Linked DNA regions of Ketobacter sp. MCCC 1A13808. The protein of the gene in region 2 interacts with the protein of the main gene of each other region in a pairwise test. Links are inferred from orthologs where the notes say so. Each region holds a gene or a part of one and is shown on either strand. Other genes may lie near its edges.

The links. The genes of interacting proteins can lie anywhere in the genome.
Region 1: the proteins of FT643_RS07305 (region 2) and FT643_RS23720 interact in binary tests that used the Escherichia coli proteins (3 or more experiments, as listed by UniProt). The link is inferred for Ketobacter sp. MCCC 1A13808 from one-to-one orthologs.

The regions. Positions count from the first base shown.
Region 1 is NZ_VRKW01000010.1:111,914-116,250, forward strand. The notes cover bases 798-3,743. They hold FT643_RS23720 (energy transducer TonB), read left to right. Parts: upstream 798-1,882; coding sequence 1,883-2,605; downstream 2,606-3,743. Other genes in these bases: FT643_RS17030 (hypothetical protein), read left to right, coding at 1,084-1,656; FT643_RS23940 (MotA/TolQ/ExbB proton channel family protein), read left to right, coding at 2,634-3,368; FT643_RS17045 (ExbD/TolR family protein), read left to right, coding at 3,370-3,743. Also shown: FT643_RS17020 (URC4/urg3 family protein), read left to right, coding at 1-31; upp (uracil phosphoribosyltransferase), read left to right, coding at 90-725; more of FT643_RS17045, read left to right, coding at 3,744-3,783; FT643_RS17050 (hypothetical protein), read right to left, coding at 4,106-4,337. UniProt on the Escherichia coli protein: Interacts with outer membrane receptor proteins that carry out high-affinity binding and energy dependent uptake into the periplasmic space of specific substrates such as cobalamin, and various iron compounds (such as iron dicitrate, enterochelin, aerobactin, etc.).
Region 2 is NZ_VRKW01000003.1:100,269-104,577, reverse strand. What follows is about bases 484-3,401. They hold FT643_RS07305 (TonB-dependent siderophore receptor), read left to right. Parts: upstream 484-841; coding sequence 842-2,962; downstream 2,963-3,401. Other genes in these bases: FT643_RS07300 (heme oxygenase-like domain-containing protein), read left to right, coding at 3,271-3,401. Outside these bases: FT643_RS07310 (PA4780 family RIO1-like protein kinase), read right to left, coding at 1-365; more of FT643_RS07300, read left to right, coding at 3,402-3,786; FT643_RS07295 (ATP-binding protein), read left to right, coding at 3,799-4,309. UniProt on the Escherichia coli protein: Involved in the uptake of iron in complex with ferrichrome, a hydroxamate-type siderophore. Binds and transports ferrichrome-iron across the outer membrane.

The DNA.
Region 1 (4,337 bases), on a different replicon or contig from region 2:
TAATATCGAAAGTGACGGCACCGTTTTTTAATACGGTTTTAGGTCCCGACTTTCTACACCCAGTATTTTTACGGACGAAGGAAAATAATATGAGCCAAGCCGAAGTTCACCACATCAACCACCCACTGATCCAGCATAAACTGACACTGATGCGGGAAAAAGACCGCAGCACCAGCAGCTTCCGTCGGCTGTTACATGAAATCAGTATGCTGATGGCCTACGAAGTTACTCGGGACATGCCAACTCAACTGATTGATATTGAAACGCCTCTGGAAACCATGCAAAGCCCGGTGATCGATGGTAAGAAAACCGTTTTTGTCAGCATACTGCGGGCGGGCAATGGTTTTCTGGATGGCATGTTAAGTGTCGTTCCCGGGGCGCGGGTGGGCCATGTAGGCTTATATCGTGATCCAAAAACGCTGGGCGCGGTGGAATACTATTTCAAAATGCCGCACAGCATGCACGAACGGGACGCCGTGGTTCTGGATCCCATGCTGGCCACCGGCAACTCCGCCGTGGCTGCCGTCGATCGGCTAAAAGAAACCAATCCGAAATCGATCCGCTTTGTTTGCCTTCTGGCTGCGCCGGAAGGAATAAAAAATTTTCATGAAGCACATCCGGATGTACCTATATACACCGCAGCCATCGATCGCGGCTTAAACGATCACGGTTATATTTTACCGGGGCTGGGCGACGCGGGGGACCGTATGTTCGGCACCAAGTAAAGCACCGGCTAAATGAGTTGTCATCATCAACCAAAGAATCAGGTGATGATGACAAGCTCATAGGCCTGTCCGTTTGCAAGCTTGAATTTATCCAACGCTACACCAATTATTTCAACTCTGTTACTGAATTCACTGACAGAAACCACCTTACTGTTTAAGGCGCGGTATACATCTAGCCACTAAATTCAATACGGGGGCGTTGCGTGGTGCCACCGTGCTATCCAAAGCTCGTCAGCACGTTAAAGTCTGGAAACCCCGACAAAAAATACTACATAATTAAAAGCAAACCAGGGATGGGGTTAATGTTGGCTTGACCAAGGCACCCCAAAAGGAATTCAATTATTTTTATGGAGTGAAAATGTTTAACTATCTTTTAATTTTTTTGTTTATCAGCACGTTCTTTTTAATAAATGCCGGCGCAAAAGAAAGGGACATTTCCACTGGTCGAAAAACACCGATGCTAATGAAATATGGCGAAGCAGTGAGAGCATCCGTTGCCGACGCTTATGTATATGCGCTAAGCAACAAATACAATAGAAACGTTCAATTAGGCAGTGAAGAATTCATTGAGATGCTATCGTCTCGGCCACTATGTAATTCAACCGACTCTCGCCTAGTATCAAAAAAAATGTTAAACCAACAGTGCTTGGTGATCGATTTTCCAGTCAATGCTGCGTGCAAAGATATAGACGGCTGCATTGAATTAAGAGTGCATAAAAGCGTTTATCTTGACAAAGAGTTGAATGCCTTACTCTACAGTGCCGTACGCAACCCATGTGAGCATATTCCAATAAATACCCGCTTTCATTGGACCAGTCTTTTTTATCCAAACTGGGTTTCATATGGGAATTTAAACTGTAAAAAAGATCGGTTACCGTACTCAACAGCGTATATCACCTATGGCGACACTCGGGTTGAGTTAGAGTTATAACCGTGCGAAAAGGCCGCAACCCTGGGTTAGCTCTCCTCAGGTCGCGTATGCGGGTCCACCTTGCTATGCCCCCCCCACCTCCTCTCATCAAACTACCTGACGGGTTACGTTTTTTATACAGTACTGCTCACCTACCCACTAGAGATGCGAACAATTATCATTTATAATCCGCGCCCTAAAGACCTCATTCACGCTTTTTAACCGCATTTTTCAACAGGAATTTTTCGTGGACAACCGATGGAGTAACTGGCTAATTCTGGTGCTGGTGTTTCTTGCCCACGGCGCAGCGTTGGGCGCAGCAGCACTGTGGCCGTCAGATTCTCCGCCTCAGGTCATACCACCCACTATAAGCGGCGTAATCGTACAGGCTCCGGCGGCAGAGGTGGTTCAGGCTCCGGCTGCGCAAAAAGTCAAACCTAAGCCTAAGCCCGAACCCAAACCCAAACCCAAGCCGAAGCCAAAACCGAAGCCCAAGCCCAAGCCAAAACCGAAGCCAAAACCGCAGCCCGTGGTTGCACCGCCAGAGCCACCGCCGCCGGAACCAGAGCCCGAACCCATCGCCGAGCCGGTGGAAGACGTAACCGAAGCGGAAGAGACGCCACCGGCGCCGCCTCCGGCACCCAATATTGATAGCGAAAAGCCGAACACAAGCAAAGGTGCGCCGGTAACCCCTCCCCGGGTTGATGCTCAGCACCATCACAATCCGGCTCCGGCTTATCCTTCCTCATCAAGACGCAGAGGGGAAGAAGGCGAAGTATTGCTGGAGTTATTAATATTGCCCGACGGCACAGTGGCTGACGTCACCATCAAGGAATCCAGCGGCTACCCCAGATTAGATCGGTCGGCCGTAAAAGCAGTGAAAAGCTGGCGCTACACACCAGCGAAGAAAGGCGATCAAGCCATCGAGTTTCGTTATTTACAGCCGGTTAAATTTTCCTTGCGGGGCTAACCAGCAAATTACATAAGAGGTATAAAATATGGAATCCAGTCCTTACGGCATGGCCGCACTCTGGCAACAGGGTGATATCGTAATCAAAACCGTTGCTGTCATGTTGCTGGCGATGTCGATCATCTCCTGGTATGTAATTGTCGTTCGCAGCATCGGATTACTACGCTTACGACGCATTGAACGAAGCACTCATAATTTCTGGCACGCTCGCAGCCTGGGTGAAGGAATTCAACTGATCAGCAGTGGCCGATACCAGAACCCATTCAAAAAGCTGGTAGAAGACGGGCAAATGTCTCGCGACCATCACAGTCAGCACCACAACGATTTGCACGGCCAGCTACCACTGACCGAGTGGCTGACCGCCAGTTTACGTGGCTCCATAGATGAGAGCACCGAACGCTTGCAGAAAGGTTTATCCGTTCTCGCTTCCGTCGGCAGTACCGCGCCGTTTGTGGGTTTATTCGGTACCGTTTGGGGCATCTATCACGCGCTGGTGGGAATTGGCGTATCCGGCCAAGCCAGCATTGATAAAGTAGCCGGCCCGGTGGGCGAAGCGCTTATCATGACGGCCTTCGGTTTGGCGGTCGCAATCCCCGCGGTCTTGGGATACAACGCGCTGCAGCGCAACAACAAGCTTTTGTTGGGTAAGATCAACCGGTTTGCACATCAGTTACACGCGTTCTTTCTGACAGGATCTCCGATGTCGAAAAAGAACACATCGGACAAAGTGCTTCCGCTCACTCCGCGAAAAGAGGGTCACTAACATGGCTTTCGGCGGCGGACTAGATGACAACGAAGAAGTCATGAGCGAGATTAATATGACCCCCCTGGTGGACGTCATGTTGGTACTGCTAATCATCTTCATAATTACCGTTCCGGTACTGACTCACTCGGTCAAAGTGGACCTGCCCCAGGCAGACAACACACCCAACGAAATCAAGCCGGAAACGGTCAGTATCGCCGTGACCGACGACCGCAAGATTCACTGGAACGAAGATGTTGTGAATTTTGAAGAGTTAGAGCAACGCCTGGCGGCAGCGGCCCAGCAAACCAAGCAACCGGAAATTCACCTGCGGGGCGATAAAACCGTGCCCTATGAAAATGTGGTGCAGGTGATGGCCGCTATCCAACGCGCAGGAATCGATAAGCTAGGGTTTGTGACGGAACCTGCCCAATAAGGGCAGGAAGCGCGCCGCTCCCGCCAAAGGGGTCAGAAACCCAACAAATATAATTGATGATATTCATCATTGGCATTGGCCTCCTTGATTTACTAAGGAGTACTTTGCGATGAGCGCAAAAATTGGGAACACTTTATTGGAACTGGAAGAAAAAAGGCCGCATCCATCCGGGGTAAATATGAAAGTCTTAATGAAGGTTCTGACTGCACCTATGGCGAGCGTTTGAACGTCACCGGAAACGCACGATATAACTTCTGAACTGCTGTAAACTGAAAAGCCCCACTGCGAAAGCGGGGCTTTTTATTGCGCCGGATAATCCGCTTTACTGCTGTACCACTTGGTCTGCTGAGGACGCCTTGCCTGTTGCCTGCCCCACCGCAGCATGGGTATCCAGTGACCAGCCGCCATGATGAATTTTGCCATTCCACTCCTGCACCGAAACCCACAGTTTATCTGCTGCGTTCAGCTCCGCAGGATATGGTGCATGCACGTGTTGCGTTACCCTATTACCATGCAATATCCCTTCTCCGCCTCGCGGTATCGGTGCTGGCCGC
Region 2 (4,309 bases):
TCCATAATTAATACACCGTCAAAACAACCGTAGGTCTCCGGGACACGCACCTGCGCAGCGGCCAATCGGGATAGCGCGTCGATTTCAGCATTTTGCCAAATCTCTTCCTGCTGCTTGCGGCCATAGCTCGAATTCTTACCCATCGCTCGCGCCTGACGTCCACTGCGAACTCTACGACCTTCCTGATATTGCGCGGCTTTTTTAAAACTTCGCTTGGCTGCATCTTTATAGACCTTGGCACAACGAATCTGGTCGCCACAACGGACAATAAAAATATCGGCTTCTTTGCCGCTCATTAGACGACTGATAACCTCATCTATAACACCATCATCGGCGAGGGGCTGTAAGCGTTTAGGAATTTTCACAAGCGGTCTGATTTGATTGGTCGGCGATCAACGAACGTATCGGGAATGTGCTGAATGTAATTGTGTATTTTGATCAAGAAAATTTCTTCTCCGGCAGAGGAACGAATTTAGGCATGTTTCGGCTATCGATGGGTCGGCAGGCAGTCCATTCGTTAGCTTTCAGGTATATCAGATAGCGGTCTTAACGCCACCACGAGCACAATCCTGCCTCTTGCAACATTCAAACCACCCATTTTCGATATTGTATGCGATACCACAGGCATGGCAAGTGCTCACACCCACAGCTGATGTATTGCCCGCAATTAGGGCGTGAATATTTTCGCTCCCGACGCCGCAAAGCACGCCGGGCACCTTACTATCAAGATGAACAATAAGTATAATCATTAGTATTTACATCTAACCGGATAGCGTTTGCTGCCAACACCAGCATTAACGCAACCAACCGAAGCACAGCTAAACCACTTAGGATTTTAAGTATGACTCATCGTAATACCCGGATTGTTACGGCATGGACGCGGTGGCAGCTTACTACTTCCACTCTTCTGTGTTGCTCTACACTGGTCGCGACGCCTCTCAGCGTGAACGCAGAAGAAACCCAGGACCAGGAGGAGAAAGGCGAATACCGCCTCGCACCGATTATTGTGGATGCGAAGGCCCTGGCCGATGATGACGCCAATTCCACTGTTGCCAAGGAGCTGTGGGTGGGCGGTAAGGTCGCAACCAGCCTGCTCGACACACCGGCTTCAGTCACGGTCATCACCGAAAAAGAGATTGCCCAACGCAACGCCAACAACACCGAGGAGGTTCTGCAGTATACGCCAGGCATTCTGACCGATTACTACGGCACAGACGACCGCAACGACTATTTCAAGATACGCGGATTCCAAGCCACCACTTACCGCGACGGGCTCACACTGGGCTCAATGCGCGGGGTTCGCGAAGACGCCTACGCTTATGAACGCGTCGAGGTGCTACGCGGTGCCAACTCCACCCTGTTCGGCGCAGCGGATCCGGGCGGCTCCGTCAATTTTGTCAGCAAACGGCCAAAATTCGACAGCTTTGGCCAAGGTTATCTGACCTACGGTTCCTTTGATCATATTGAAGCCGGCATTGACGTGGGTGACATGCTCAACGAGGATGAAACACTGGCTTACCGCTTCACCGGCAAGATCAAGGAAAGCGAACGCGAATACGATTATTCCAAGGATGACGACCAATTAGTAATGGGCGGCCTGACCTGGGAACCCACTGCTTATACCTCCGCTACCTTAATCCTGGACTACCTCAAGCAAGACAACACCCCTAACAGCGGCGGTTATCCACTGGACCGGGAATACGATCGCAGCCGCTTCTACGGTGAACCGGATTTCAACAAACACAACGTTGAACGCAGCAGTGTCACCGGCCAGATCAGCCATGATTTTGACAACGGATTGGTCCTGCGCGGGAATCTGCGTTACAGCGATCTGACCGACGACTTCGGTTACGTATATCTGTACGACTATAAAGGCCGGCCTGGCACAGAGGTTGACCGCTACTATTTCGGTACCGACAGTGCCGCCGATGAGCTAATCGGCAACGTCATGCTGCAATACGATGCCCGCTTTGATCGCATCGACAGCAGTACTCTGGTGGGGATCGAGTATCGGGATGCCTCAAGCGAGTCCAGCACCTTTTACGACACGACAACGAGAATCGACCTCGCCAACCCGGTTTACACGGGAGCACCGGCAAATCTGAATTACCAACTCGGGAACGATCAGGACTACAAAACCAAGTCCGTCTTCCTGCAACAGAACCTGTCGTTCTACGAAAAATACATTGTCACCGTGGGTGTGCGTAACGACGCCATGGATCTTTCCAACACGGACCTTTCCGGTTTCACTGAAGCCGATGATTTCTCGGAAACCTCGTTCCGCGGCGCGCTGACTTATAAGGTAAGCGACCAGGTGTCCACCTATATCAGCTGGGTCGAATCGGTTGCGCCACCCACAATCGGTGTTGAACCCGAACGGGGCGAGCAAATTGAGCTGGGAGCGAAGTATGCGCCAGCAAATATGAACGCCATATTCTCGGCAGCGCTTTACGACCTGACTAAGAAAGATGTCACCATTGCTGTGGTGCAGCCCAGTGGCATCATCGAGCAGGAAACCCTGGGTGAGACCCGCGTGCGGGGTCTTGATCTGGAGGCCAAGGCCGAGCTGAGTGACCAACTCAGCTTGATTGGTGGCTATTCTTACATGGATTCTGAAGTCGTACGCGGCACCACCCGAAGCGCGATCGAGGGCAATGATTTCGTAGCGGCACCGGAACACACCGCTTCGCTCTGGAGCTATTATTCGCTACCGGACATGGGTATGAGTTTTGGACTGGGTGCCCGCTATGTAGGCGTCTATTACTTTGACGCTGCCAACTTGAGCGACAGCAATGCAGCAACACTTTTTGATGCCGCCTTTAGCTACCAGATCACGAAAGCAGCCGATCTTAGTATCAATGTCAGAAACCTGTTTGACGAGCAGCATGTAGTGGGTTCCGGCACCGCGGATTATTACAATCCAGGACGCGAAGCCATGGCCACTCTGAGTTACAACTGGTAGACAAGTCCCCCCGCAATGTATCTGATCGGTTATTGACCGCTCAGATACATTCGTCACTTAACCTTACTTACCGATTAATCTATTATCCAATCCCGCCCCCCTGAAACGTCGCGTCTACCACAGGCAGACCCGGGGCATCCGACTGATCAAAATACAACCAAATCATCTAAAAATCTTTTGATCCACACGCTATCGCGCGTGCTATTATGCCCGATTCGCCCAGCGGCTTAACACGCCAGGATGGATTAGGAAAATATAATGGACAGACCGGTTGGACCCGACGACTTACAGGAGCCATGACTCAAGAGATGAGCCAATTTCGTCAACTGTTAAAACAATCGATTGCCGGCCCCCATAAACGCTTGGAAGATCTGGCGGTAATGAAGGTCTATTCCAATGGCAATGCCTCTCTGGATCAGTACCTCGCCGTTACAGAAGGGTTGTATGAATTTTGGATAAACCACCAACCGCGCACTGATCGCCTGCCAAATCGGTTTCACCAGTTTTATAGCAGATACCTTTCCGCCCTGGAGCAGGATGTCGGTGAACGTCGCACTGCACACGCAAAGACCCCGGTTAATGAGATCGCTTTTTTCTACGTTCTGCTAGGCTCCGGATTAGGCGCCCGGATTATACGCCAGCGTTATCAGGACAATACCCTGCCCCAGAAAAACATTGATCATCTTGCTCAAAATAGTGCTCCGCTTTGGAAAACGTTTATAGCCGAACAACTGAATACTGTGCCTGAAAGCGAGCACGGGGCCATAACCGGTGAAGCTCACCATCTATTTACCACCCTATATAATAATATCGTAACTATCTGACTGGACTTAGCTATGACTTTAGACGTCGACAAGTTGGCATTCGAACATTGCGAAGACGAACCCATCCACATTCCTGAGTCTATCCAGAGCTACGGCTATCTGTTCGCCATTAATCAAGAAAACCACAGAATCGAGATCATAAGTGAAAATGTGATCGACCTGTTCAATCTACAGGGGGATATAGTCGGAACGGACTTTTTCGCACTGCTGGATGAAGACCAGGAAGGTGTGGATTTTATTCTTGAAACATACCAGCGGGCTAGAAACCGCAAAACACGCCTGCCCATAAAAATAAAATTCAAAGAAACACTTATCCGTCAGCTGTCTGACCGGGATTTCTTCGCTGTTATCTACAACAGTGCGGACCGCCTTATAATCGAGTTGGAACCGGCCGCCAAATTCCGCAAAGCCTACACCGCAGAACATTACATAAAAATCTATGCCATGAGTATCGCGCCCAAGTTTAAGGCGTTTGACTCTCTGAATGAAATGGCACAGGAAATTGTTGAAACGATCAAATACA